Regions from separate parts of the Cytobacillus sp. FSL W8-0315 genome, predicted to be linked through region 1. Evidence: riboswitches for the same ligand, from Rfam matches in the RefSeq annotation. Region 1 holds a riboswitch; each other region holds the start of a gene.
What was found. Region 1 has a riboswitch for thiamine pyrophosphate ahead of MKY20_RS22640 (ABC transporter substrate-binding protein). Riboswitches for the same ligand answer to the same signal wherever they lie in the genome.

Region 1 (10,124 bases):
GATATTACAGCACCCATCACACTATAGGTTGCGGAGATTTTTAGCCCTGAAAATAGAGAGGGAAGGGAATAGGGAAGCTCCAGCTTCCAAAACAGCTGTCCTTTGCTGGCCCCTGCCATCAGCATATAATGCCTAAGTTCTCCGGGTGTCTGGCGAAAGCCGTCCAATGCAGCAACAGTAATGGGGAAGAAGCAAACCAGCGTGATGACAATCAGCTTTGGAAGTATCCCGAAACCAAACCAAACAACCAGCAAAGGAGCCAGAACAATTATAGGCACATTTTGTGAAAGTATGAGGAGAGGGTAAACCGACTCCCTTATAAAAGGCAATAAGTGCAGTATAACGGCTGTGATTAAACCTATGACGGTGCCAATGGCAAATCCCAATAGGGAAAGCATGACTGTCGATTGAAGGTGGTGGCTGAAGCCCTCCCAGCCCGAAATCGCTTCCAGAACGATTTCTGTTGGCGGAGGCAGGAGCCATGCAGGGACTTCTGCCAGATTTACTGCCATTTCCCAAGCAATGAATAAAAGAAGGAGAACCGCAGCCGGCCTCCATCCTTTTCTGAACAAATTTATCATGGACGATATTTCTCCGTTAAATCACTCATTTCAATACCGTCCGGCTGATATAGAACCTTTACCTGTGAGATTACATTGCTGCTTCCTCTTTCAATCATTTTTCTGTTCATATCAGCTATGATTTTCAATAAATGGTCTAAATCGCCTTCCATCGTTGTTTCGAGGGGATGCACTTCGTACTTAACACCGGATTGCTGAATGACACTAATTGCTTCATCAACGTAAGGTATAACATTTTCCCCATCTTTTGTTTTCGGTATGATCTGAATGCTTACAAGTGCGTTTGCCATATTTGAACTCTCCTTATTCCGGCAGGAAGTCATTAGTAAATGCTTTGCCTGCATCTAATTCTTTATCTAAAAGACCATTTTCATGCATCCAGTCTGCATAGTTTTCCCAGACTTCAAGCTTTTGTTCACCCCATCTTGAAGCATCATCCTGATAGCGGGGGGATAGCCATTCCTGGCTTTTTTTGACCAATTCGCTGTCCAGATCCGGAGCATTCTTTAACAAAATATCTGCTGCTTCGCCAGGTTGATCGATTGCAAATTCATATCCCCTTGCTGCTGCTTTTACAAATGCTTTGACAGTATCCGGATCATCTGCAATCATTTTTTCGCTGGTTGCGAGAACGGGCGTGTAGTAATCCAGTTTTTCTGAGTAGTCGGTAAGGTAGACCATATTAATCTTTTCCCCCCGAAGTTCTGCTTCTACACCTGTCCATCCATAATAAATCCATGCGAAGTCTATATCTCTTTTAACAGCTGTAAAAAAGTCAGCATCCCCCATATTAACAATTGAGACCTTATCAATATTAGCGTTTTCCTTCTTCATTAGGGAGTCTATTACCGATTTTTCTACAGGTGCCCCCCAGCCGCCATAAGTTTTTCCTTCAAAGTCTTTCGGCGATTTAATGTTTTTTTCGGCAGGGGATGCAAAACCGGAAGTATTATGCTGAATAACAGCTGCTATCGATACAAGGGGAACGCCCTGTACACGTGCTTCCGTGATGCTTTCCTGATAGCTGACACCAAAATCAGCCTTGCCTGATGCAGTCAATTGATCTGCACCTGCTTCACCTGGCATTATAATTTCTACATCGAGCCCTTCTTCTTTAAAATATCCTTTGTCCTTTGCGGCATATAAGCCGGTATGATTGGTATTAGGTGTCCAATCCAGTACAACAGTAACTTTTTTCAAATCTTGTTTGCTGTCTGAATCTTCGCTTCCAGTCTGATTATCCGGTCCATTGCCGGCACAGCCTGAAAGAAGCAGCAGCGAACAGATAGCTGCAATCCACTTTTTCATAAGTACTCCTCCTAAAAAACGTTATGTAATAAGGAAAGTTAATGATAGTCTGCCCTGAAAAATAAAAACGCCCCGGTATAAACCAGGGCGCATATAAAAAACATTTAGTATGTTTAAGAATATGTTCCCTACGCTGGTATGAGCCAGATCAGGTTCAAAGGGTCAGCATCTTAATGATGAAGTCTCAACCGGCATACCGGTTCCCCTACATTTCTTGCTATTTAATTTTGACAGCATAAATACTTTCCATCATTATTATAGCAAATAATATTAAAATGCACAGAAAATAATTATTTCATTCCAATCGTCCTGCTCTCTTTCCAAATTCTGAATTTTTCAAGTTCACCTGTAATTTGGCTAACGGCAAAACCAAGGACTGCTACATCATCTAAGATTCCCATTCCTATTAAAAAGTCAGGAACAAGGTCTATTGGGGAAACAAAGTATAGTATGGAAGCAATAATAAAGATAATCGATTTTTTTGAAATATGCCGGTAATCGCCTTTAGACCATGACTTTACTAAATCGATCAGAAGCTGAAACTTTTCCCATATATCACTTAATGAAGATTGGTTTTTATCTGCTTTAAGTGTAGCCTTTCTTAAAAGTCCTTTTGTTTTTTCAGGATCGTCCGCATAACGTTTAGCCCTGGATGAAAATTTTTTATAGCCGTCCTTATAAACTTTGGTTTCTATTTCAGGCATAGCTATCACTCCTATATTGATAATTCGCATAAACAGTTATAATCTAGTATTTACCGCATACCTGACATGACATAAACATTTCATGGGGAGAAATAAATGGAAATCAAATTTAACCTGTGACAAAACCTTATTGGGAGCTGATATCTATGCTTGAGAAATGGCTGAAAGAATCAAATTATACAGTAATATTGACTGGAGCAGGAATGTCGACAGAAAGCGGACTGCCTGATTTCAGGTCTGCCAATAATGGATTATGGAATGGGAAAGATCCTGGGAAAATAGCCAGTACAAAAGCATTGAATGAAAATGTGAACGAATTTATAGAATTTTATCGGCACAGGGTAATCGGGCTTAAGGAGTGTAATCCCCATCAAGGGCACTATATTCTTGCAGATTGGGAAAAGAGAGGTATTATTAAGAGCATTATTACCCAGAACGTGGATGGATTTCATGGACTCGCGGGAAGTGAAAAAATATCAGAGCTCCATGGGAATCTGCAGACACTCCATTGCCGGAAATGTAAAAAAGAGTTCCCGAGCGAGGGGTATTTGCATGGTCAATTCCAATGCCGTTGCGGGGGTGTGCTCCGTCCTTCAGTGGTTCTGTTTGGGGAAATGCTCCCTGAGGAGGCCTTAGATTTCGCAGCAGATGAAACAGAAAAAGCAGAACTTTTTATTGTTCTGGGATCATCCTTGACTGTAACACCTGCAAATCAGTTTCCGCTGATAGCCAAACAAAAAGGAGCAAAACTTGTGATTATTAATATGGAACCTACGGATTTCGATATTTATGCTGATAAAGTGATTCATGACCGCAAAATTGGTGAAGTGCTGGATGAACTTGATAGAGCCTTCAAATAGTCAAAAAACATGAAATCATAGCACTCATGCTATGATTTTTTTTATCAATCAACTATAATGGACAATGAACATGATTACTACTGCCTCAAGCGATATGATATATAAGGAGTGTTCAGCATGTTATCAAACATCGGTATTCCAGGTTTAATTCTAATCCTGGTTTTGGCTCTGATTATTTTTGGACCCAAGAAACTTCCTGAAATAGGAAGAGCGTTCGGGGAGACATTAAAAGAATTTAAGAAATCTACCCGTGAACTCACAAAAGATGATGACAATGATAAAAGGAAATAACCTATTCAAGTGGTTTAGAACCGGCTTTGCAGACAATAGTCTCGAAGCCGGTTTTTTATTTTCTGGCTTTCGAAGCGAGTGAATGGGTATAGAAAAGAGAGAAATGAAAAAATGGTTGACTAACATGTATATACAAGATAAAATGAAAGCGTAAACAGTTCATGTATATACAAGTTGGTTTGCTAAATTGGATAGAGTTGTAAATGGCGAGAACAATAAATAAAAACCTTATAACTGTTTTTTTCTATAATATGAAAACGGTAACAGGAGGAGAGCGAAGAATGGCTACGAATAAAGAGTCAGCAGAGCAAATTGTAGAAGCTATCGGGGGCAAGGATAATATCGCAGCGGCTACTCATTGTGTTACACGTCTGCGTTTTGCCTTAAAAGATGAGGGGAAGGTCAATAAAGAAAAACTCGAAAATATAGATGTAGTGAAAGGTTCCTTTTCCACAAATGGACAATTCCAGGTTGTCATTGGACAAGGCCTTGTTGATAAAGTGTATAAAGAAATGACAGAAGCAACTGGAATAGGCGAATCATCAAAAGAAGAAACAAAAAGTGCTGCTGCTGAGAACTTAAATCCATTGCAGCGCGGCATTAAAACACTCGCAGATATTTTTATTCCAATCCTTCCAGCTATCGTAACAGCCGGTTTGCTGATGGGGATAAACAATATTATGACAGCACCGGATATTTTCTTTGATGATAAGTCTTTTGTTGAAGTTTATACTAACTGGGCTGATCTGGCTGGCATCATTAACCTGATTGCCAATACTGCTTTCGTATTCCTTCCCGGTTTGATTGGATGGAGTGCTGTAAACCGGTTTGGCGGAAGTCCTCTTCTTGGTATTGTGCTAGGTTTAATGCTAGTGCATCCGGATCTTTTAAATGCATGGGGCTATGGTTCTGCTGAAGAAGTTCCGAAGTGGAACTTATTCGGGTTAGAAATAGAAAAGGTAGGTTATCAGGGGCAGGTATTGCCTGTATTATTTGCTTCATACGTATTGGCTAAGATAGAAGTATTTCTGAGAAAAAGAATCCCTGATGCTTTTCAGCTTCTAACTGTCGCGCCGATCGCTTTACTGATCACTGGGTTTCTTTCTTTTATTGCTATTGGACCGATCACATTCATGATCGGCAGCTGGATTACAAATGGGGTTGTCGGAATCTTTGATGCTGTTCCAGCCCTTGGAGGCTTGATTTACGGTGGATTATATGCCCCTCTCGTTATCACTGGTATGCATCATACGTTCCTGGCAGTTGATCTGCAGTTAATCGGCAGCATTGGCGGCACGTTTTTATGGCCGATGGTTGCATTGTCTAATATAGCTCAGGGTTCCGCCGCTTTTGCCATGATGCTGTTAAGCAAAGGGAACGAAAAACTGAAAGGGCTTGCGCTAACTTCTTCAGTATCAGCGTGGCTGGGCGTAACAGAACCGGCAATGTTTGGCGTAAATCTTCGCTTTAAGTACCCGTTCTTTGCAGCGATTATTGGGTCAGCAATTGCAGGAATCTTCATCACTATTAATGGAGTTAAGGCACCGTCGATAGGTGTAGGAGGCTTGCCGGCATTCTTCTCTATCTTTGCGGAAAATTGGGGTTCTTTCTTTATCGGAATGGGTATTGCACTTGTCGTACCGTTTGTATTGACCTTAGCCTTCTCTAAATTTAAAAAAGCAGAATAGAAAGATTGATGCCATGGGGTTCTATGATTCCATGGTATCGCCATTTCTTGGGGCATGCACACAAATGTTAAAAATCGGAGGTCGCCATATGAAGAAGCAATGGTGGAAAGAAAGTGTAGTTTACCAGATATACCCGCGGAGCTTCATGGATAGCAATGGAGATGGAATAGGAGATTTGCAGGGTATCATCTCCAGGCTGGATTATTTGAAAGAGCTAGGGATTGATGTGGTCTGGCTTTCTCCAGTATATAAATCGCCAAATGATGATAATGGCTATGATATAAGCGATTATCAGGATATTATGAGTGAGTTTGGAACAATGGAAGATTGGGAAGAACTTCTCGGAGAGATGCATAAGAGAGAGATTAAACTCATTATGGATCTGGTGGTGAACCATAGTTCAGACGAACATATCTGGTTTGCAGAGTCCAGGAAATCCAAAGACAATCCATTCAGGGATTATTATATATGGCGCGAAGGAAGGAATGGAAAAGAGCCGAATAACTGGGGAAGCAATTTCGGGGGATCCGCCTGGAAACTTGATGATAAAACAGGAGAATATTATTTGCATCTGTTTTCAAAGAAACAGCCAGATTTAAATTGGGATAATCCGAAACTTAGAAATGAAATATACGACATGATGACTTGGTGGCTGGAAAAAGGCATTGATGGATTCAGAATGGATGTGGTCAACTTTATTTCCAAAGTAGAGGGACTTCCTGATGATGAACCAAAGCCTGGAAAGAAATATGCTTCTGGAAGCAAGTATTATCGAAACGGCCCCAGAATTCATGAATACCTGCGGGAGATGAATGAAAAGGCGTTAGCGAAGTTTAATGTTATGACTGTTGGCGAAATGCCCGGTGTGACTCCTGAGTGGGCCAGGCAATATACAGGGGAATCACGAAATGAGTTAAATATGGTCTTCCAATTTGAACATGTTAGCCTGGACAACGGGCCAAACGGCAAATGGGATCTTAAACCCCTTGATCTGTGTGACTTAAAACTAAACCTGACAAAATGGCAAAATGAGCTGGATAAAGCTGGCTGGAACAGCCTTTACTTTAATAATCACGACCAGCCCCGCTCTGTTTCAAGATTCGGCAATGACGGAGAGTATAGGGAAAAGTCGGCTAAGATGCTCGCAACATTGCTTCATATGATGAAGGGAACTCCTTATGTTTATCAGGGCGAAGAAATTGGAATGACGAATGTTTGTTTCTCAAGCATTGAAGAGTACAGGGATATAGAAACACTTAATTTTTATAAAGAAGCACTTAACGATGGCTGGACAGAGGATAAGGCCCTTGAAAGCATATACGCAAAAGGGCGTGACAACGCCCGGACGCCGATGCAATGGGATTCTTCCGAGCACGGAGGTTTTTCGGATGGAACCCCCTGGATAAAAGTAAACCCTAACTATAAAGACATTAATGTGGAAAAGGCCATGAAAGACCCTGATTCTGTTTTTCATTACTATAAAAAGCTTATTGAACTTAGAAAGAAAAATGAAATTATTGTTTACGGCAGGTATAACCTAATACTTGATCAACATCCTGAAGTGTACGCTTATACAAGAACATTGGGCAATCCGACCCTTCTTGTCTTGTGCAACTTCTATGGAGGAAACCCTGAAGTAGAACCCCCTGCATACATTCAGGAAAAGAAATTTGAGGCACTGATTGGGAATTATAAAGATATACAAATTAACAGAACAATTAAGCTGCGTCCCTATGAAGCTCAGGTCCTTCTTTTTAACAGCTAAAAACCCAATTTCTAAAAAACTAAAACAGGTGTGATTCTAATGAAACAACCATGGTGGAAAAAATCAGTAGTATATCAAATTTATCCAAAAAGCTTTAACGATACGACAGGAAATGGGGTTGGAGACATTCCTGGAATTATTGCCAAGCTTGATTATTTAAAAGAATTAGGTGTGGACGTCGTCTGGCTGACACCAATTTATAAATCTCCGCAGCGCGACAACGGATATGATATTAGTGACTATTTCAGCATTCACGAAGAATACGGAACTCTAGCTGACTTTGAAAAGCTTCTTGAAGAGGCACATAGCCGGGACATTAAAATCATTATGGATATTGTAGTAAACCATACTTCCACAGAACATCAATGGTTCCAGGAAGCAAAAAAATCAAAAGACAATCCATACCGTGATTTTTATATTTGGAAAGACCCTAAGGACGATGGAAGCGAACCGACAAACTGGGAATCAAAATTCGGTGGAAATGCATGGAAATATGATGAAGCAACCGGCCAATACTATCTCCATCTTTTTGATGTCACGCAGGCGGATCTAAATTGGGAAAATGAAGAGCTTCGCCGAAAAGTGTATGACATGATGAAATTCTGGTTTGAAAAAGGTGTAGATGGCTTCAGACTTGATGTAATCAATCTGATTTCTAAAGACCAGGAGTTTCCCGATGATGACGGATCTGTGCCTCCGGGAGACGGCAGAAAATTCTATACAGACGGACCTCGTGTACACGAATTTATGCATGAAATGAATGAAAATGTATTTTCAAAATACGATAGTATGACTGTTGGCGAAATGTCCTCCACTTCCATTGAACATTGTATAAAGTATTCCAATCCTGAGAGGGAAGAGCTGAGCATGACTTTCAACTTTCATCATTTGAAAGTGGATTACCCAAATGGAGAGAAATGGGCAATCGCTGAATTTAACTTTAGAGCGTTAAAGCAGATTTTATCAAGGTGGCAGACTGAGATGCACAAGGGCGGAGGCTGGAATGCTTTATTCTGGTGCAATCATGATCAGCCCCGAATTGTGTCAAGATATGGTGATGACAGGAAATATCATCGTGAATCTGCTAAAATGCTGGCGACAGTCATTCATATGATGCAGGGAACCCCTTATATTTATCAGGGTGAAGAGTTTGGCATGACAAACCCAGGATTTGAAAACATTGGAGACTACAGAGATGTAGAATCACTGAACGTTTATAATATCCTTAGGGAAAAGGGAATGAGTGAAGAAGAAATCATAAATATTCTCAAAAGCAAGTCTCGCGACAATTCCCGGACCCCGGTGCAGTGGGATAGTTCTGAAAATGCCGGTTTCTCCGATGGAACGCCATGGATAAATGTTGCAACAAATTATATGGAAATAAATGCCGAAAAAGCATTGAAGGACGGAGATTCTATTTTTTATCATTATAAGAAGCTGATCCAGCTTCGCAAGCAATATGATATTATCACGTACGGAGACTATGAACTGATTTCTGAGGAGCATCCTAAGGTATTTGCTTATGTTCGAAATGGCAATAATGAAAAGCTGCTGGTCGTGAATAATTTCTATGGGGAAGAAACATCATTTATCATTCCTGAACACCTTCAGGCAGACGAATATAAAGATGAGATCTTACTGTCCAATTACAATCAGTCACCTCCGGCAGCACAGACCATTAAATTAAGGCCGTATGAATCCGTTATCTATTATTTAAAGAAATAAGATCAAAAAATCCTCCCGTAAACAGCGGGAGGATTTTTCACATGATTTTTAAAAAAGCATTCCAGCTATGGCAGCACTTAACATAGAAGCCAGGGCACCTGCTGCAACTGCCTTCAGGCCAAGACGCGCAATGTCCTGCCTGCGGTTAGGTGCCAGTCCGCCAAGCCCTCCAAGCAGAATGCCCAATGAAGAAATATTGGCAAATCCGCAAAGGGCAAAGCTGACGATTGCGACCGTTTTATCAGATAAATTTGGAATATCCGGTGCAAAAGCAGAATAAGCAACGAATTCATTCAAAATTAACTTCTGGCCAATATAATTTCCGGCCTGCACAGCTTCTGACCATGGAACGCCTATTGCAAATGCAAGAGGCGAGAAAACATAACCCAGAATGATTTCGAGCGTTAATCCCTCGAAGCCGAATAATCCTCCAACCCATCCAAGGAGACCGTTAATCAATGCAACCAGAGCAATAAAGGCAAGAAGCATCGCTCCGATATTCAAAGCCAGTTCCAGCCCGACACTTGCACCTTTTGCGGCTGCATCAATGACATTGGCTGAGTCGCTATCCACTTCCATATCGAATTCTTTAGGCTCTTCTTTATCCTCTGTTTCAGGAAGCATGACTTTGGCCAGTATTAAACCCGCCGGTGCAGCCATAAAGCTTGCAGCCAAGAGATATTCAAGAGGCACACCCAAAAGGGAATATCCGATTAAAACAGATCCTGCCACAGAAGCAAGGCCGCCGGTCATTACCGCAAATAACTCAGATTTTGTCATATTGGCAATATAAGGACGGACAACAAGCGGAGCCTCTGTTTGCCCTACGAATATATTTGCTGCTGCCGACATGGACTCTGCTTTTCTGGTTCCGAGTAGCTTTGACAGCCCCCCGCCAAGGATTTTTATGAAAAACTGCATAATCCTTAAATAATAGAGGACAGAAATCAATGATGAAAAAAAGATTACCACAGGCAGGACCTGAAGTGCGAAAACGAAGGTGATACCCGATTCATCTGTAAAAAGGCCGCCAAATAAAAAATTAATTCCCTGATTAGCGTAATTGATAATATCGTTTACCTTCATTGTTAGCCATTCTAAACCTTTTCTGCCACCTTCCCACTTTAGAACGAGAAAGGCGAAAATCAGCTGAATGGCAAGCCCACCCGCAACAGTTCTTAAACTAATGGCCCTTCTGTTGC
Region 2 (10,124 bases), 4.1 Mb from region 1:
ATCAATTGCTTCGCCGAAGTTCAGCATGGATGCATGGGATGGTTACCCTGCTGCCCGGCAGCGTCTGACAGATTTTGCTGTTTCAAACAATATCGGAAACCTAATCGTTCTGACTGGGGATGTCCATGCAAGCTGGGCTTCGAATATTCTAACAGACTATAATGATCCAAATGCAAAGCTGATTGGGGCTGAATTTGTCGGAACCTCTATCACATCAGGAGGAAACGGATCAGATGTGAGAGCGGATACGGAAAAGACGCTTGCAGAAAATCCGCATATTAAGTTCTTTAATAATTATAGAGGCTATGTCCGCTGCCGGGTAACACCAGAGCAATGGCGTGCAGATTATCGGGTTCTTCCTTTCGTAACAGAGCCTGGAGCGGATATTTCAACAAGAGCATCATTTATTTTTGAAAAAGATCAGGCTGGCTTGAAGCAGGTATCGGCATCTGCTGTACCTCAGGGGGCTGGAATCTCTTCTGAGGTGGAAGAAGATCGCCATCACGCTCATTCAAGGGCACATGAAAAGCAGCTTAAGAAAAAGCGAGAAAAGGTATTACATTAACGGGACGGTGAGAAGATGATTTCCAACATTGGCATTCCAGGCTTAATTCTCGTTCTTGTCATTGCGTTGATCATATTTGGGCCATCCAAGCTTCCTGAAATCGGGCGGGCATTTGGGCGGACCTTAACGGAGTTTAAAAGTGCGGCAAAGGATTTGGTATCAGATGAGGAAAAGAAGGAAGAGCAAAAGCCGGTACTTTCAGCCTTGAAAAAAGAAAAGTAGGAAATAAAAATACAGGCAAGCGAATTAGCCTGTATTTTTATTGCGAACAATATGTGAAATATTTCACATATTGTTCATTTTTGATTCATCCACTGGAATGAAAAGTATTATATATTAATACTGTACTTATATTGTTTACCTAAAATGCCATCAGGGAGGCACGATCATCATGAAAAAAATATTCCAGTTTTTATTAATAGCAGGATTGGTTATGACGCCTTTTTTTGCGAGCGCACATGTGAAATGGTTCACAAATGTGACACCTCAAAAGGAAACGATTGAAAATATATTATCACCTTTATTTTTGGGACTGGCACTGACAGCTGCGATTGTCCTTGCGATGCTGACATTGATTATCCCAAGGACAGCGCAATGGGACAAAGTTAAAAAGCTGGATGACTGGCTCTCAGGATTCCGCAAATATAGCAGGTATATCCTTAAGTATGGTACAGCCGCGGCATTAATAATACAGGTGACGAATGGAACATTATTTGCGCCTGAATTTTATTTAACCAATACGATTGCAATGATTCTAACTTGGGCAGCAATTGGCTTTCTGCTTATTCCGCATCACATCTCTACAAAGGCCGGAGCCGTTATTTTATTGGGGCTATTTGTGTACGTTACCCTTTGGAATGGCATTTTCCATATGCTTGATTATGGATATTATGTTGCCATTATTGGAGTCTTGCTGGTCGGCAGCACAAAGCTTGAGCAGGTTGGATTTCCATTCCTTTATTTAGGCACAGGTTTATCTTTATGCTGGGTGGCTGTTGAAAAATGGGTATATCCAAGCATGTCTCTTGATATTGTAGCCAATCACGGAGTTCCCACATTCGGCTTTGCCCCGGCTGCATTCGTTGTTATGGCTGCATTCATTGAGTTTGTTGTCGGTTACCTTCTAGTGGTAGGGATCCTTAACCGGGTAGTTGGCTTTGTGGTTACGGTTATTTTTATTACAACCACGATGCTGTTTGGAATGACAGAAGTAATCGGCCATTTTATGATCCATATTGTCCTGATTATCTTCATCATTGAAGGGGTGTCTTTTTATAACCCGCCTATTAAGCTTCATAAAACCAGGGCAGATCAATTTGTGTTTGTTTTCCTGAACTTTATTTTCGTCCTTGCGACATTCATTCTGATTTATTACCGATTTGCATAAGGGTTGACACCTTAAGAAAAATAGAATATGATTAACGTATAGTTGAATAGTTTCTCCTAAAGGGGAGTAGCTTTTACAGCAGAGTCGTCATTTCGGAGTTTAGAGCTCCCGGCTTTGTTGGCAACCTTAACGTTGTTAGCAAGACCTTTGCCTGTTTCGGGTAAAGGTCTTTTTGTTTTTTTAAACCTTTACCGCTTGCTGGTAGAGGTTTTTTTATTGCCTGATATAGCTTGGCAATGGAAATCCTCAATCGACATAACTGCAGGGAAACAGTGCGAAGCTTTCAATACTTAAAAAATAGAAGGAAAGGAGACCAAGATGAAAAAAGCTAGAGTATCATTTGCAGAATTAATTAAGAAAAACAAAGAAGAGCTGCTGAGAGATCAAGAATTGCTGGCTAAAATTGAAAAACGTGTAGACGAAAAATATACAAAGGTGAAATAAGGGAGGGTGTTTAGATGGAATTATCACTAATACTTGAGTATGGATGGGTATTGCTGCTGCTTGTGGCGCTGGAGGGTTTATTGGCTGCTGATAACGCGCTGGTGCTGGCGATTATGGTTAAGCATCTTCCGGAGGAGCAGAGGAAGAAGGCTTTATTTTACGGGTTAGCTGGAGCGTTTGTTTTCCGCTTTGGATCGTTATTTGCGATTTCATATCTAGTAGATGTATGGCAGGTTCAAGCCATTGGAGCGCTATACCTTCTGTTTATCGCTGCTAATCATATATTAAGAAAATTCCTTGTAAAAAAAGGCGAGGAAGAAGCAGGAGTAACGAAAGAAAAGAAACAATCTGGTTTTTGGCTGACAGTATTTAAGGTTGAGCTGGCTGATATTGCATTCGCTGTAGATTCCATTCTGGCAGCGGTCGCTCTGGCCGTGGCCCTTCCGGATTCAGGACTTGGCCATATAGGCGGACTTGACGGCGGAAAGTTCTTTGTCATCTTTGCCGGGGGTATGATCGGATTGATCATTATGCGTTTTGCTGCAAACCTCTTTGTCGATCTGCTTCACAGGAGACCTGGACTTGAGGTTGCAGCATTTGGTATTGTCGGCTGGGTTGGTGTCAAACTGGCTGTCTATACAATGTCCCATCCGGCGCTGGCGATCCTGCCTGAAGGATTTGCCAAATCGACCGAATGGAAAACTACTTTCTATGTAGTCTTAATTGGAATAGCATTAGCTGGATGGTTTCTTTCCAAGGAAAAACAGGAAGTGCCGGCTGAAGAAAAAGCAAGCTAAATCAAACAGGGCGGAGTATACCGCCCTGTTTTTTATGTAGAGGATCATTCAATCAAATGTTTGATTGAATACCCATGAGCCCGGGTCTGGCCTGCCATTCAGCTTTCAGGATGCTCATTTCTATCAAGTTCCAATATTTATTTCTAACTTTATTGGTCTGCCTAAGAAGTCCCTCTTTTTGGAACCCTGCCTGCTCGTAAATCTTAATAGCAGGCAAATTAAAATCAAAAACCCCAAGGCTGATTCTATTTAATTTCAGCTCTTGGAAGGCAAAGTTCAGGATTTGATGAATCATTTCTGAAGCATACCCTTTCCCCCGTGCTGTGGGGCTGATGAAAACCTTGCCAATCCTCGCAGTTTCGTTGACACGGTCAACTCTGCCAAGGGAAATATGACCGACGATTTCATCGTTTGCCAAAACTTTGCAGATATATTCCGAGCTGGTTTCCAGATTTGCAGAGCTTATATACTTAGCAAGCTGCTCATGATTAAGGGGGAATTTGAAATGGGCACCGCTCCACTGAACCATTAATTCCGGTGTACTGATCCAGCTGATGAGCAAATCGAAATCTTTTTCTGTAAAAGGTTCTAATCTTACCATGGGAATCTCCTTCTTATTAATCATCTGAATTCGCAGTTTTTCAACCTTTTTCCCTTTTACCAGCCTGGTTTGTAAATTGAGGCTTGAGGCTTTTTTTCTTTATTGGCCTTTATGCAGCACGTTGCATGCGCTAAGCAGATTGCCATCCGGATCCTTAAAGCCAAATCCTCCAAAGCCATGTTCCTCATTAATATTAAGCGGACCAACTTCAATGTTTTTCACCTGCAGCCAATGATGGAACTCTTCTAAGGATTGTGTATAGAAATCAATGATGCTGTGTTCGACACCATTATGGGAATTGGAAAAAGATAATGACTTTCTGTCTTCGGTTTCTACAAGGAAGATTGTTGGAACACCCTTTGCTTGAAAGCTTAGCATAGCATTTTTCTCACCTTTGAATTCAACTTTAACACCAAGAACCTCTACATAAAATGCTACTGACCGCTCCAAGTTTGAAACTGGTATCTCAACAGTAGCAATATGTGAAATAAACATTTGGACCCTCCTTTTATATCGAGTTTTTTACCTATTTTACAGAGTGCAGGAAAAATCCTGCTAATTATGCGTGAAATGAAAGTAATGAGTACATATTAATTTAAAGAACCATAAGGAAGGAGCAAATGAGTTGTCTGGAAAAGATGAGCAAAATAAGAAACAGACACAAGGCCCAAAAGAAGAGAGGGAACTTGTCAATGAGTTTGGAAAGTATAAAGGGGATCAGCCGGTTCCGCAGCCTAAGGATTATGATGAGATAGAGTATTAAAAAAGCAGGATAAGTCCTGCTTTTTTAATATTTAAGTCTCTGGCCTTAGCTTATTTTAATGCTAAGGGAGCTTAATCCTCTTTGTATTCTCTTCTAAACTATAGTTAAGAAAAGCAAGAAGGGGAAAATGTATGAATGGAAAAATTGAAGTTAGTTTTCATGGACTTATCATTTTATTAGCATTGTATATATTGTTTAATTATATGCCGACACTTTTGCCGGCTTATAAATGGGGTATTATTGCAGGCATGGCTGCCATATTAGTGATGGATTTTTACTTTTTTGCTGCAGGCAAGTTATCCCGATTGAAATACAGCAGACTGGCACTTATTTATATGTTCTGTCTGCTGTTAATAGTTTTTATGACCTTTTATTTAACAAAAATACTTGTTTTGACTGATGCCTATGGGCTCGAGAGAATGCTGAGGGAATATGAAGCGGAGGGCAAGCTCATCTTTTTCCTGGTTTGCTTTTTACAGCCTATTCTGTTGCCGCTTCCTGAAGCCGTAACACTGCCTGCCGGAAGTGCCGTATTCGGTCCCGCAGCCGCTGCCTTTCTTGGATTTACAGGTACACTTTCGGGGATTATTGTTATGTTCTTGACTGCAAGGATAGGAGGATTAAAGCTTGTATCCCGGTTTATAAAAGAGCGGCATCTGATCAAATACCAAAAATACATGGAGAAAAATGAAAACACCATACTAATGCTGATGTTTGTTATTCCGATATTGCCGGATGAGATCATTTGTGTTGGAGCAGGAATGGGTGGTGTTTCATTTAAAAAGTTCCTGGGAATTGCGTCTATTTCCAAAATGTTAACTTCCTTGCTGCTGGCTTACTCGCTTTCATTGGCCAATGCCTTATCTTTATCTGGCTCACAGCTTTTATTAGTCGTTTCGGTTGTGATAGGGGTATTTTACAGTGTATCCCACTTGTATAAAAAGAAGAAGGATAGAAACTATTAGGACTGTCTTTAACCTTTAATGGTTCCTCCTATCGCTGTCAGCGAAACTATTCAGGCAACGATAGGATTAATCACTTTAGATAGATGCGAAGATTCCCGATGCTTTGGCGACCAGCTGATCCTGGTCGTTATAAATCAGGCAGTCTGTGTGGTTGAGGGTGCGCCCCCTCTTCACAAGGTGAGCATTGGCGATAAGAAATTCACCTGTCGCCCCCTTTAGGAAAGTGACCTTTAAATCAGCTGTCACCACGGATTGCATCTGGTTTTCATCCGGCTCGAAAATATTCCCCATCGCTACATCCGCAAGAGTGGAAATGACGCCTCCATGAACCAGCCCCGCGCTGTTAATAAAGAGCGGCTGAATTGGCAAAGTCACTTTCATATTGCTTTCACTGACTCTTTCGTAATGGAATTTCAGAAATTCATCAAAAGGCTGTTTGATTAACATTTTGTACACTCCAATTTCATTAAGGTTAAAATGTTTATTCATGATTTTTTGTGAAATCCCTGCTTATTGCGGCTAATTTGTATAGGAAAGGCTGTAACTGCGAATTTATGATTTTATTAGATGGTTTCATAAAATCTGAAAAAGTGTTATTATTTTCAATAAATTCAAAAAAGGCAGGGCTGGAATATGGCAAAAGTAGAGAATATTAGTTTCGCAGAAAACTTTCCTATTTCATTTAAGGAACTGGAAGAAGAAGCAGAGAAAGTGATGGGAGCTGGCGGATTTGGCTATGTCCAATCAGGAGCCGGGGGAGAAGAAACGCTGAAAAAGAATATCGAATCCTTTGCAAAATACTCAATTGTACCGAGGATGCTTAGAGATGTATCAGTGCCGGATATAAGTGTGAATTTATTTGGAAAAACGTATCCTTATCCAGTATTCCTTGCACCTATAGGAATGCAGCGTCTTGAACACAGTGAGGGAGAGCTTGCATCTGCCCGGGCGGCAGCTTCGTTTGGAATTCCTTTTATCCAGAGCACGGTATCCAGTTATTCCATTGAAGAAATCGCAAATGCAACAGGCACGAGTCCAAAATGGTTCCAATTATATTGGTCCAATTATGAAGATGCTGCGTTCAGTATGGTGCGCCGGGCGGAGGAATCAGGCTATGAAGCAATTGTGTTAACAGTAGATACGGTGATGATGGGGTGGAGGGAAGCTGATCTAAGAAACAATTTTTCACCGTTAAAGCTTGGCTATGGAAAAGCAAACTATGAGAGTGACCCGGTCTTTATGGCCACTCTCCATGACGGTGATGTAGTTCAGGGAATCCTTGATAATATCCATCATCCAACCTTGAGCTGGGAGCATATTGCTAGGTTAAAAGAGAAAACAAATCTGCCGATTCTATTAAAGGGTATTCTCCATCCCGAAGATGCCAGGCTGGCCGTTGAAAAAGGGATAGACGGAATCATAGTCTCCAATCATGGCGGCAGGCAGCTTGATGGAGTGATTGCGGCGATTGATGCGCTTGGACCGGTTGTGAAGGAAGTCAAAGGAAGAATTCCAGTATTGTTTGACAGCGGCATTCGCCGCGGTTCCGATGTGGTCAAAGCACTGGCATTAGGAGCCGACGCAGTTTGCCTGGGAAGGCCGTATGTGTACGGTTTGGCCATTGGCGGGCAGAATGGAGTTGAAAAAGTACTTGCCAACTTTATTGAAGAAACAAAAGTGTCACTTTCTCTGGCAGGAGTCGGGAGTCTAAAGGAAATGGCAAGTCTGAAGCTACTTCGATAGTTTCTCAGCAGAAATCGAAGAGCGCTTAATACATTGATTGCACCAAGAAAAGTATATAAGCAAAAAGATTGATGACAGTGCCGGAATAATTTGTTAAGCTTGAGATAGCTTATCAAACTAAATATCTATGCAGCTACTAGGGGTGCCCCGAATGTGCGGGCTGAGAGGAAAGCGCGTTATAGCTTTCTGACTCTTATGGACCTGATCTGGTTAATGCCAGCGGAGGGAAGTAGGATTTGACTATATGTCAATTCATATACTTAAACCAAGCCAGGTCCTTAAGGGAATCTGGCTTTTTTGTATACATACTTCCCATCCTGATAAGCAATCAGGCGGCCCTTTAGAAAGGAGGTTTAGATGAACAGAACCCGATTGTTAACTACGATGGCTTTATTTGTAGCAATTGGGACACTGGGATCCCATTTGCTCTGGTTTCCGGCAGGCATAGCCAAGGCCTATCCGGTGCAGCATGCGGTGAATGTATTGGCAGCGGTGACGCTTGGCCCCCTGCCTGCAGCAGCTGTGGCATTTATGATTGGCCTGCTTCGTAATTTGCTTGGATTCGGGACGCTGCTTGCGTTTCCAGGCGGCATGATCGGAGCGTTTTTGGCAGGTGTGCTTTATTTGAAGTTCGGCCGGAAAATATGGGCTGCTGTAGGAGAAGTGGTAGGTACCGGCATAATCGGTGCATTGTTTGCAGTCCCTTTTGCAAAGGTTCTCATGGGAAGCGCAGCTGGGGCATTCTTCTTTGTGCCGCCATTCCTGGTCAGCAGCATTGCCGGTGCGGCCATAGGCTGGATGGTTTTGGCAAAGGTTAAAGAGAAGAATCTGGTTCAGAATATATGATGATTTTGAGCTGGCGAAGCTGGATGAGTAAGCAGCATAGTAAAGAAATCTGACTTAATGAGCGATTTTCAAGAGTTATAAGCGAAATCCCAAATTTATGAGAGAAAAACGTCAAGTTAGAAAATCGGTAAAAAACAATTAAAATGTTAGAAAACTGCTAGGGGCGCTACGGCTGAGATAAGGAGCTTTTCCTTTGTCCCTTGGAACCTGATCTGGATAATGCCAGCGCAGGGAAGCAGTGAGGACCTCGTTTTATATCCTCATGCTTTTTCCCCGGCAGCTTCTGTAATTAATAAGGAGGCTATTTTTATGACTTTTTCAGAGATTCTGCGCAAGGAAAATGAAGATTTGTTTCAGCTGATATTTGAGCACCCATTTGTCCAGGGTATCGGGAGAGGGGACGTGCCGAAAGAGGCACTGGCCCATTACATTAAAGCGGACTTTGAGTATCTGAATGCGTTCATGCATATTTATGGGATTGCCATTTCAAAGTCAGCAGAGCGTAAGGATATTGCATATTTTAATCAGCAAATAGAATTTGTATTGAACAGCGAAGTACATCCCCACCATAATTTCTGCCAGCAGATTGGCGTGGATTACGAGGCATTGCAGGGCTATCCGCTCCCTCCAACAGCTGATCATTATGTTAAGCATATGATGTATCATGCCCACACAGGCGGCATGGGTGAAATCCTTGCTGCATTATTGCCTTGTCCATGGACTTATTGGGAGATTGGGCTTGAACTCATGAAGCAATATGAGCCAGATGAGAACCATCCGTTTTATCCATGGATCTCTTTTTACGCAAATTTAAGGGTCGAAGCTGTGACCATGAATATGAGAAACCGTTTGGATGAGCTTGCTGATGCGGCATCACCGGAAGAAAGGCAGCGAATGAAGGATGCTTTCCGAAAAAGCTGCCAGCTGGAGCTTGGCTTCTGGGAGATGGCTTACACCTGCGAAGAGTGGCCGGCAGGCAATCCTTCAGCAGTAAGATAAGAAAAGCGCAAGCGCCTCGCTCAAAAAGGAACGCAGGCTAAGAGCGCAACGTCCTCCCAAAAGCTACCGCTTTCGGTCGTGCGATGTATCGCTGCCGTAGCTTTCCTTGTCCTGTGGCAACGTCTGCATGACCCACATCCTCCCATAATCTGCCGCTTTTGGTCGTGCGATGATTATGCTGACGAAGCCTTCCTTGTCCTGCGGGCCTCAGGGATAAGACGGTTCCTTATGGCCCCGGGTTCCTAGGAGCCGGAGCTAGACAAGCTTGTGACCTCAAGGGGGGAGGCTGCTTGCGCTAGACAGTTATCGAAGTTCAAAATTTTATACTTTCGTATTTAATAAGAAAAACGCCTGCATCTGCTTTATGGCAGTGCAGGCGTTTTTTCAAAATCCCATCTGTAATGAGCGGTAATAGGAGTCTTAAAAGAAGAGAGTTTTACTTCTGCTGCAAATGGTGTGGAGTTATGTATGACATATGGAATGCCATCTTTCGTCCGTTTGTCAGATATGATGGCAACATGGTCGAATTTAGGAGAAAGGAAAACCACAATGTCACCCGGCTGCCATTGCTGAAGGTTCTTAATATCTCCTGGAATCAGTTCTGTTGTTAATGACTTTGCGAAGCGGCTGAAAAAGACATTCTGGTTTGGCACCCTCCTGAAATCAATGTTTGGATCAGGATTGCCCTTCACTCTTGAATACAAGTCCGTATTCTCGGCGATATCCTGATCAATAAGATCCTTTATGGTTACATCAGCCCCCTGGAAACCCCTCCAAACCACATCTGTACAGACACCTTCACCATCGGGCGGATATCCTCCCGCATAGTAGGCACTTTTATATGGCGTGCGCTGTTCCACTTCTTTTCTGGCTGTCAGGACCATATCAAGCGGATCGGCAATGCCGTTTTGATTAGAATCGGCCTTTGAATAAGCAGCAGGCACTTCCATTTTCTTAGCCAAAGGATTTTCAAAATGAATGCCGATGGAATCCAGAATGATTCCGCTTCGGAAA
Region 3 (10,124 bases), 4.2 Mb from region 1:
ATATTACCAAGCCCTTTAATCCGCTTGAAGTGGCTGCGCGAATTAAAGCACACTTGCGCCGACATAAAGGAAGTCAGCCTGTTCCCGTACAGACAATCTATGATTTTGGCAGAATTAAGATCAATACTTCAGCAGGGGAAGTTACTGTTTCTGGAAAAAGGATAGACCTGCCAGCGCAAGTCTACCAGCTTCTCCTATTCTTAAGCAAACATCCCAATCAGCTTTTCAGCAAAAGCCAGCTATATGAGCATGTATGGGGAGAAGAAGGATTCGGTGAGGATAACACGGTCATGGTGCACATCCGAAAGCTCCGGGAGAAAATTGAAAGCAATCCAAGCAGCCCCTTCCACATTATTACAGTAAGGGGACTTGGCTATAAATTTGTTCCGGAAGGCAGTATTCATGAACATCCATAGACGATTCATCTTTCAATTTTTTGTCCAATTAATTACCGTTTTTGTGCTCTTTTTTATCATTCTGATTTCTTTTTGGGCTTTTCTTGGTTTTTCAATGATGGATTTCGAATCCAAACAGGATCTCTCCAAAGCTGAAGATTATTTTGTATCTGACCATGTTAGCTTTAAAGACGGGAAGGCCTTTTTTAAAGAGGAATTGAAAAGCCTGGCAAAGGAACAGAATGGATGGCTCCTTGCCATTAATGAAACCGGGGATGTTCTGGGCACTTTCAATATGCCGGATAAAGCTCCTAAAAAGTTAAAGAAAAGTGAAATCGCCGCCATTACTTATGGGGAAAGCAGTGAAGCCCATTATACATATTGGAAGATCGGCACTAAACCGCATTTTGTCCTTTTTGGAAAAGCCAAGGCTGAGACTAAACTTCTGAATCAAATATCCCGGCGTGTGGATTGGAAACAACAGAAGCTGAACCTTTCTGAAAACGCAGAGGACGAAATATCCAGGAGAAATGCCTGGGTCCAGCTTATTGCTCCTGAAGGCAATGTATTGGATGAGTATGGAGCCAAAAATCAGCCGAACAAATACTCAGTCAGAAAGCTATTCGCAGAGCAGGATACGGAAGGCAGCACACCAGCAGTATACTTTGACCAAAACACAGAAAGTGCCATCCTGTTAGGGATTCCTGCTGACAATAAGGCATCCACTCTGGAAAAAAGTTTATTTGAAAGCCTAAATAGAAGTCTCATTATCATTTTTGTCATGGCATTTCTGCTGCTTCTGGGCGGAACTCTCTGGTATGCACGCAAATTCGGTGTACCTCTGCTGACATTAATGAAATGGATTCAAAACCTGGGGAGCGGGCTGTATCAGGAGCCGGCAGATGTCCATGGCAATCCGGTAACACTCAGCAGAAAAGGAAAATTGAAAAGAAAGTTCCGTATTTATAAAGAATTGATTACAACCTTAACACAGCTTACCGAAACTCTTCAGCAAAATGAGAAGCAGCAGCGGATGATGGCCAATACTAGAGAAGAATGGATCAGCGGTCTTTCCCATGATTTAAAAACTCCGCTATCCTCTATTTCCGGATATGCTCAAATGCTTGCCTCCAATGATTACACATGGTCCGAAAAGGAAACAAAGGAGTTCGCCCTCATTATGGCTGAAAAATCGGATTACATGATGGACCTGCTGGAGGACTTAACTTTAACTTACCGTCTCAAGAACAATGCTCTCCCAATTGCCAAAATGCGGACCGACTTAAACGAATTCATTCGCCGAATCATCATTCATTACATTAATGATCCAGTCTATCAGGACAGAACATTCCATTTCACTCCGCACCCTGAATCCATTACGGCTTCCATTGACCCCAAATGGTTTCAGCGGATTTTGGATAATATCATAGCCAACGCGATTAAATATAACCCGCCAGGCACAGCCATTTCCGTTAGCCTCTCTTCCATAGAAGAACATCTGATTGTCATTAACATTAAGGATGATGGCATCGGCATGGACAGCGTCACACTCGGAAAGCTCTTCAGCCGCTACTATAGAGGAACCCATACAGGAGAAACAGGAAGCGGATCGGGACTGGGCATGGCCATCACCAAACAGCTTGTCCACCTCCATGGAGGTACCATCAATGTTCAAAGCGAGCCGCAAAACGGCACCCTCATCCGGATTATGCTGCCAGTCAATTAACATAAGAAAAGCGGAAGCTCCTTGCCCATGAAGGAACGCAGACTAAGATCGGCACGTCCTTCCAAAAGCTTCCGCTTTCGGTCGTGCTATGTTTATGCTTTCGAAGCCTTTCCTGTCCTGCGGGCCTCAGGCATAAGACGGTCCTGCAGGAAGGCGTTCTCCCTTTTGAAAGGAAACGGCTTCTTACCCCGAGTCCCTAGGAGCCGCAACAAATTCATGCTTGTGACCTCGAGGGGGCAGGCACTGGAGCTAGACTGTTATCGATGTTCAAAATTATATAAAAAGAATGCCAAAGTGCACTCTTTTTTCTTTCTAATTCAATTCAATCAAACGTTTGATTGAACTAGATAATGTCTCATTTTAGTCCCAGGCTAATACTAATAAAAATCCCAGCGCAAGGCATAGCCTCATAAAAAGAATGCAAACTAAAAACGCAGATGCCTTAATGAATATAAAGGGGGTGAAACTCATGGCAAAGAATAAGAAAAACCAATCAGATCATAAGAATAATGCACTTCCTAAGGATACAGAATTTGCGGATGACAGAGAAAATGGTCTTGAAAGAGTCGCTTTAATAGCCCAAAGAGACAACACCAAGTAAGGACATATGGGACAGTTAAACTGTCCCTATTTATCCCTGTCATTACGGCCAAAATGCATGTGGTATACTTTTCGTGGTTTAGTTTCATCTTCAATATTGCTGATAAATCGTTCTTTAACCTCCTCCATAAGCAGACTCGCAAGCTTTTCAAGCCTTTTTGGCCCGAATCCGGTCAATTTTTCAGAGATTATTACCTTGAATTCACCAGATTGCTTATACACTCGAATACTTCCATGCCCAGTTCTTTTTGTTTTTCCTGCAGTAAAATCAAATTCATACTTTTGCTCAATAAAGGAAGAAACCTCGGGAAGACCCAAATTCTCATATAATGGCGGAAATTGATGATGGACAGGAGGATCGGTGAACCGTATGGAATCTATGTTCATAACCCCTCTCCTCTCAATGTTTACAGTAATTATCTCCAATTAGGGGTGAATTCACGCGAACCTTTCCAATACTGAAATTGTTTTTGCCGGCATGGACTGATAAAATCCTTATATAAGAATGGAAACAAAGGAGTTTTTTTTATGATCAATAAAATTGGAAAAATCACAGTATACGTTGAGGACCAGGAACAGGCAAAGGATTTTTGGCTGAGTAAAATGGGATTTGTTTTAAAGCTCGAGCAGCCTATGGGACCAAATGCTGCCTGGATTGAAGTTGGGCCAAGCAATGATGAATTTACAACTTTAGTTCTTTATTCTAAGGAAGCCATGGAACAGCAAAACCCTTCTGCAGTTGCCCACCCATCCATTCTTTTCAGCACATCTGATATTGAAGCTGCCTATAAACAAATGAAACAAAATGGCGTGGAAGTTGAAGATATGTTAAAAATGCCTTTTGGAACTATGTTTACGTTTAAAGACCAGGATGGAAATAACTACTTATTGAGAGAGGATAAGTAATTCTAAGACGACCTGTCCTTCAAGTGCGGAGTGGACAGGTCTTTTTTCTCTTAGCCTTCAAATGCCTTCTTCAAAGTATTCAAATCAATCTTTTTCTCCATTTGGAGCAATGCCTTCATTACCCGTTCGGTTTTTTCAGAATCATGGCTGCTGATCATTTCGCTTAACTCTGCAGGTACAATTTGCCAGGATACCCCAAACTGATCCTTAAGCCAGCCGCAAGCCTGTGCCTTTACATCCCCGCCTTCAGAAAGCTTTTCCCAATAGTAGTCTATTTCTTCTTGATTCTCACAATTGACTATAAATGAAATTGCCTCGTTAAACCTAAATTTTGGCCCGCCATTAAGAGCAGTAAACTCCTGTCCATCCAGCTGAAATTTCACAGTCATAACCTTTCCCTCTGTCATGCCGCTAAGTTCGTGCCTTTCATTTCCATAGCGGGTTATCTTGCTGATAGCTGAGTTCTTAAAAATAGAAGTATAAAAGTTTGCTGCCTCTTCGGCTTCTGTATTGAACCATAGGTTTGGTGTGATTTTTTGGATTTTATGCTTCATGCCATCAACTCCTGTTTAGATGCTCTTCACCTTCATTTTAGCTTAATTTTGAGTTTGATATTTAAAGTAATTACTATTTGCCTAATAGTCAATAAAGCCTGTCACTCTTAGCGACAGGCATAACTCATTATCCCAGGAAACGATGATACAGATTCTTCGCCCCGATAATGTCTCTTACCCCGTGAATCAGCACTCTTCCATCCTTAAATACAACCACTCTGGCCTGATCGATCGAAAATGAGAGCAAATAAGGATTGCTCTCTACATTGATACCTTGAGAGACCAGGGATTTTTCCAGATAAGCAACATCCATATCTTGAAGGGCTGAAGGCCGGATTTGAACGGTATCCCTCCCGCAAAGCAGGGCTGTTTTTGTCTGATTTCTGTAGTCCAGGAAGGGATAAACTGGATCAGTCCCGCACGATAAGCACTGCGGATTCTTTAATGTAGAAACATTAACAGAACTAAAATGATTTTTCCATACATCAAAAGAAACAAGTGTCCCGCGTAAGGATTCAAAGCCTTCTGCCAATATCTTTAATGCTTCAGCAGACTGGTGAGCCGCAGCCATTTGAATAGCAGGCTGAATAACACCAGCCGTATCGCAGGTAATTCCCCCCAATGGCAATTTGTCCATCAGGCAATTCAGGCACGGTGTCACCCCAGGCAAGATGGTATAGCTTAAACCATAGCTCCCCACACAGCCTCCATATATCCAGGGAATCCGGTGCTTTTGAGATATATCATTGATCAGAAAGCGAATGTCAAAATTATCTGTTGAGTCAATGATTAAATCAACACCCTTAACCAGCTCTTCAATTTCCTGTACTCCTACATCCATAACCCGGGGGATAACTTGCACCTCAGAATTGATGACTTTTAGGCGGTTAGCCGCCGCTATCGCCTTTGGCACTTTTCGTACAGCGTCCTCTTCACAATAAAGCTGCTGGCGCTGCAGGTTGCTCCACTCCACATAATCCCGGTCGGCAATGGTTAATTTGCCGACACCTGCCCTTGTGAGGGTTTCTGCATTCGCAGCCCCTAATGCACCAGCCCCTATGATTAAAACATGTTTTTCCCTAAGCCTTTTCTGGCCTTCTTTGCCAATGGGAGGGAATAACATCTGGCGGGAGTATCGCTCATTCAACTAAAAATCATTCCTTCCGCCGGGCTGCTTGCTGATGCATAACGTTTTTGGGGCATCCTGCCTGCTTCATAGCCCAATCGCCCTGCTTCAATGGCCAGTTTCATTGCTTGTGCCATTTTAACAGGGTCTTTTGCAGAGGAAACAGCCGTATTTAATAAGACTCCATCTGCTCCCAGCTCCATTGCCAATGCCGCATCTGCCGGGCTCCCAATTCCAGCATCCACAATAATCGGGACTGCAGCCTGCTGAATAATAAATTGGAGATTAACAGGGTTGATAATTCCCTGCCCGGAACCAATTGGCGAAGCACAAGGCATGACCGCGTGGCAGCCCAGTTCTTCCAGCTTTCTGGCAAGCACAACATCATCAGAAGTATACGGCAGGACAATAAATCCCTCGTATAATAGGATTTCCGCCGCTTTTAGTGTTTCTACCGGATCAGGCAAAAGTGTTTTTCTGCAGCCGATTACCTCAACCTTTATCATGTCGCACAGCCCGGAAGCTTTGGATAGCCTGGCAATCCGCACAGCTTCCTCGGCTGTCTTTGCTCCGGCCGTATTAGGCAGTAATTTATATTTCTTTAAATCCAGCTTTTCCAAAAAGTTGGGCTGGTTCGCTTCGAAAATGTTCATACGGCGTACAGCAAACGTAAGCACCTCTGTTTCAGAAGCTTCTACAGCTTCCTTTTGCACATCAAAGTTTGGATATTTTCCTGTTCCGAGCAGCAGCCTGGAGTTAAATTCATAAGGTCCAATTTTCAACAAATCATCCGCCTCCTACAAAGTGTACAATTTCGATTCGATCCCCATCTGTCAGAATGGTTTCAGCATGCGTGGATTTATCCAAAATACGCTGGTTTAGTTCGACAATGACTACCTTTTTCTCCAAATGAAAGTGCTCGAGCAGGCGTGAAACAGAATTAACTGTTTCCGGCAGCACCATAGCATCTCCGTTAATGACAATATTCATAAAAGCACCCCTTTTGACGAATGGACTAAACCTTCAAGACGGGACAGCCCAAATGGGTTAGGCTGCTCCGTTTTTCCTTCGAGGATGTCTGCCATCAGTACGCCTGTTGCCGGGGCAAGGAGGATTCCATTCCGAAAATGGCCGGCCGCAATATATAACCCTCTATAAACAGGATGTTCTCCTAAAAAAGGCTGGCCATCAGCCGATTGCGGACGAATTCCTGTCCAGGCCCGCTCCCATTCAGCCTTCGCTATATCCGGAACAAGGTTTTGCGCCTTTTCCATCAGCGAGGATATCCCCTCAAGGGTCACCTTCTCATCAAATGAATTGACCTTAACGGTCGCTCCAACTACTAATCTCCCAGATTGCTTCGGAACGATATAGCATCCATGTGAAAAGATCGTCCCTTGTACAAGCGGTTTTTCAGGTATCACCGAGAAGCACTCGCCTTTAACCGGGATAATGGGCAGCGAAAGGCCCGTTCTTTCAAGAATTCCCCTGCTCCATGCCCCGGAAGCAACAATAACGGAATCTGCCAAAAATTCTCCCTGGCTGGTTCTGACCCCATAAACCTTTTCATCTTTTAAAATAAAATCTGATACATGTGTATACTCATATATTTCTGCGCCAAGGGCTATTGAAGCTTTTGCAAAGGCAAGGGACAATTCATATGCCTGAACCTGTCCGTCATTCGGTATATACATGGCCCCCCTCAATTTATTTGATACGAATGGTTCACGTTTGATCAGGTCATCAATCGAAAACCATTCGGCCTGCTCACCCGCTTTTTGCTGGCTTTCTATCAATCTTTTTAATGTCTGCCCCTCCTCTTTATTAGCCGCCACTTTATATACACCCTTATTTTGATAGCCAATATGCACTTGTGATAAATCTTCCAGTTCAGGAATCAGGATCCGGTACATGGAGCGGCTTTTGCATGCCAGCTGAAATAGCGGGCCGTCTTCAGCCAGTTCCGTTTGGGCTCCTAAAATTCCAGCTGCCGCTCCGGAAGCCTTGCCGGCTATTTTACCCTTATCCAAAACGGCCACTTTATACCCTCTTTTAGCCAATTGAAAAGCAATGGAGCTTCCGTTAATGCCACCGCCAACTATAACGGCGTCATAAATTTTCCTCATTTTTTCCCCTCCTCATTTAACTTTTTTGAAAAGAGCTTCGCTGCCTCTGCAGGGTCCTTTGCCTGCAAAATCCCTGACATTACAGCAATGCCATCTGCCCCCGCCTCCAAGACCTCAGGGACTCTCTCTGGTTTAATGCCTCCAATTGCCATTACCGGAATTTCTACTGCCTTTTTAAGAGCCTCCAGTGACCCAGTGCCCCTTGGCGGGATTCCCTTCTTGGAGTCGGTTTCAAATATGTGCCCAAACAGGATATAATCAGCCCCCTGTTTTGCAGCCTCTTCTGCTTCTTCAGAAGAATGTACGGAACATCCGATGGGCATATCTAGAAAATGCGTTTTGACAACACGGACTGGAAGGCTGTGAAAAGCAAGATGGGCACCTGTTTTACATGCCCATGCAACATCCACCCGATCATTTATAACAATTTTATGAATGGGGATTCCCTCATTACAAAGCAGCTTAACTCCTTCATATAGCTCCCTTGAGGTTCGATGCTTTTCCCTCAAGTGGAACCTGTCTGCAAAGGGTTCCACTTCACCTGCTATCTCAGCAAAAGCCTCTAGAGATAGCTTTCCATCTGATATAACATGCAGCTGTTTCCTCATAGCGATAACTCCCCTGTTTTTTTATGCTTTTAGCAAATTAAAAACCACCTTCTAAATAGAAAGTGGCTGTACGGGGCTTATGAATATAGCCCCGATACTCCACTTCCCTACGCTGGTATGCCAGATCAGGTTCCAAGGGTTTTAAAGCTTTTGCTTTAATCTCAGCCTGCAAACGGCACCCCCAGCAGATATAATTACTATTAAATTTCTAAAATACTATTTTTACTGATAAATACTTCCCCCGGTTTTTTTAAATTCCTCAGCTTTTTCTTCCAAGCCCTTCTGTATCGCTTCGTCCGTGTCAAGCTTATTCTCTTTTGCATAATTCCGGATATCCTGCGAAATTCTCATGCTGCAGAATTTTGGCCCGCACATGGAACAGAAGTGAGCTGTTTTAGCCCCTTCAGCCGGCAATGTCTCATCATGGTATTCCAATGCGCGTTCAGGATCAAGCGACAGATTGAATTGATCCCTCCAGCGGAATTCAAACCGGGCTTTTGACAGGGCATCATCTCTTTTTTGTGCTCCCGGGTGGCCCTTTGCCAGATCTGCAGCATGCGCTGCAATTTTATAAGTAATGACACCCTCGCGTACATCATCTCTATTTGGCAAACCCAAATGTTCTTTAGGAGTAACATAGCAAAGCATTGCCGTACCATACCAGCCTATCATGGCAGCCCCGATTGCAGAGGTAATGTGGTCATATCCTGGAGCTATATCTGTTGTTAGGGGCCCAAGTGTATAAAATGGCGCTTCCTTGCAGATCTCCAATTGTTTATCCATATTCTCTTTAATTAAATGCATTGGAACATGGCCAGGTCCCTCCACCATTACCTGTACATCGTGTTCCCATGCAATTTTCGTCAACTCCCCAAGTGTCTCGAGCTCTGCAAATTGAGCCTCGTCATTGGCATCTGCAATCGATCCCGGGCGCAGCCCATCCCCGAGTGAGAAGGCCACATCATAGGCTTTCATGATCTCGCAGATTTCTTCAAAATGTGTATATAAAAAGTTTTCTTTATGATGATGCAAACACCATTGGGCCATAATGGATCCGCCCCTCGATACAATTCCGGTTAAGCGTTTTGCCGACAGCGGAACATACCTCAAAAGGACACCTGCATGAATGGTAAAGTAGTCAACCCCCTGCTCAGCTTGTTCGATTAAGGTATCTCTGTAAACTTCCCACGTAAGATCCTCGGCAATGCCATTAACTTTTTCAAGTGCCTGATAAATTGGCACGGTGCCGACCGGAACGGCAGAGTTCCTGATAATCCATTCACGTGTGGTATGAATATTTTTGCCTGTAGATAGATCCATGATCGTGTCTGCTCCCCATCGAGTAGCCCAGGTCATTTTTTCTACCTCTTCCTCAATAGAGGATGAAACAGCAGAATTTCCAATGTTCGCATTAATTTTTACGTGGAAATTCCTTCCGATGATCATCGGCTCTGTCTCAGGATGATTGATATTGGAAGGAATGATTGCCCGCCCTCTTGCTACTTCAGACCGCACAAATTCCGGATCCATATTTTCCCGAATGGCTATATACTCCATCTCAGGAGTAATGATCCCCTTTTTTGCATAGTGAAGCTGGGTAACATTCTTTCCTTTTTTTGCTCTCAATGGCTTGCGGGATAAGCCAGGAAAAACTTTATGATTAGCACGCGGATCATGTTCATCGCGGTACCCATTATCCTCGGGCTTTATTTTCCGCCCATCATACTCTTCAACATCCCCGCGTTCATGAATCCACCGGCTTCTCAGAGCAGGAAGCCCTTTTTTTAGATCTGCCGTATATTGAGGATCCGTATAAGGTCCGCTCGTATCATATACTCGAACCGGCTCATTGATTTCCTCTCCAAAAGTTCCGGAAGTAGGACTTAACTCTATCTCACGCATTGGAACCTTTATATCAGGCCTGGATCCCTCCACATAGACTTTTTTGCTGCCAGTAAAGCACGACATAATGGAAATGCTCTTTTGATTTAATGAACTTGCCGTCATTGATCATCTCTCCCTTATAAAAATATAAGGACGAGACCTGGAACCAAGGAAGTGCCAGATATGTAAAAAAGCCGGT

Region 2: another riboswitch for thiamine pyrophosphate. It lies ahead of thiW (energy coupling factor transporter S component ThiW); the one in region 1 lies ahead of MKY20_RS22640 (ABC transporter substrate-binding protein).
Region 3: another riboswitch for thiamine pyrophosphate. It lies ahead of MKY20_RS01330 (thiamine phosphate synthase); the one in region 1 lies ahead of MKY20_RS22640 (ABC transporter substrate-binding protein).

What each region holds. Positions count from the first base shown of each region.
Region 1 covers NZ_JBBOOC010000001.1:4,410,556-4,420,679, reverse strand. The annotation lists gene MKY20_RS22650 (ABC transporter permease) at 1-581, opposite strand, end outside; gene MKY20_RS22645 (thiamine-binding protein) at 578-871, opposite strand; gene MKY20_RS22640 (ABC transporter substrate-binding protein) at 885-1,889, opposite strand; TPP riboswitch at 1,998-2,106, opposite strand; gene MKY20_RS22635 (YkvA family protein) at 2,180-2,593, opposite strand; gene MKY20_RS22630 (NAD-dependent deacylase) at 2,740-3,453, shown strand; gene MKY20_RS22625 (twin-arginine translocase TatA/TatE family subunit) at 3,571-3,744, shown strand; gene treP (PTS system trehalose-specific EIIBC component) at 4,026-5,432, shown strand; gene MKY20_RS22615 (glycoside hydrolase family 13 protein) at 5,521-7,197, shown strand; gene treC (alpha,alpha-phosphotrehalase) at 7,237-8,922, shown strand; gene MKY20_RS22605 (NupC/NupG family nucleoside CNT transporter) at 8,971-10,124, opposite strand, start outside.
Region 2 covers NZ_JBBOOC010000001.1:290,200-300,323, reverse strand. The annotation lists gene MKY20_RS01780 (alkaline phosphatase D family protein) at 1-565, shown strand, start outside; gene MKY20_RS01775 (twin-arginine translocase TatA/TatE family subunit) at 581-787, shown strand; gene MKY20_RS01770 (hypothetical protein) at 957-1,952, shown strand; gene MKY20_RS01765 (FbpB family small basic protein) at 2,271-2,396, shown strand; gene MKY20_RS01760 (TerC family protein) at 2,411-3,193, shown strand; gene MKY20_RS01755 (GNAT family N-acetyltransferase) at 3,246-3,794, opposite strand; gene MKY20_RS01750 (VOC family protein) at 3,894-4,289, opposite strand; gene MKY20_RS01745 (hypothetical protein) at 4,420-4,557, shown strand; gene MKY20_RS01740 (TVP38/TMEM64 family protein) at 4,689-5,522, shown strand; gene MKY20_RS01735 (PaaI family thioesterase) at 5,598-5,969, opposite strand; gene MKY20_RS01730 (alpha-hydroxy-acid oxidizing protein) at 6,156-7,265, shown strand; TPP riboswitch at 7,394-7,510, shown strand; gene thiW (energy coupling factor transporter S component ThiW) at 7,623-8,111, shown strand; TPP riboswitch at 8,261-8,362, shown strand; gene tenA (thiaminase II) at 8,421-9,110, shown strand; gene MKY20_RS01715 (DUF1287 domain-containing protein) at 9,473-10,124, opposite strand, start outside.
Region 3 covers NZ_JBBOOC010000001.1:218,258-228,381, forward strand. The annotation lists gene MKY20_RS01280 (response regulator transcription factor) at 1-416, shown strand, start outside; gene MKY20_RS01285 (sensor histidine kinase) at 403-2,121, shown strand; gene MKY20_RS01290 (hypothetical protein) at 2,591-2,722, shown strand; gene MKY20_RS01295 (hypothetical protein) at 2,749-3,108, opposite strand; gene MKY20_RS01300 (VOC family protein) at 3,250-3,627, shown strand; gene MKY20_RS01305 (VOC family protein) at 3,678-4,181, opposite strand; gene MKY20_RS01310 (MoeB/ThiF family adenylyltransferase) at 4,309-5,328, opposite strand; gene MKY20_RS01315 (thiazole synthase) at 5,325-6,092, opposite strand; gene thiS (sulfur carrier protein ThiS) at 6,094-6,297, opposite strand; gene thiO (glycine oxidase ThiO) at 6,294-7,433, opposite strand; gene MKY20_RS01330 (thiamine phosphate synthase) at 7,430-8,041, opposite strand; TPP riboswitch at 8,129-8,234, opposite strand; gene thiC (phosphomethylpyrimidine synthase ThiC) at 8,264-10,048, opposite strand.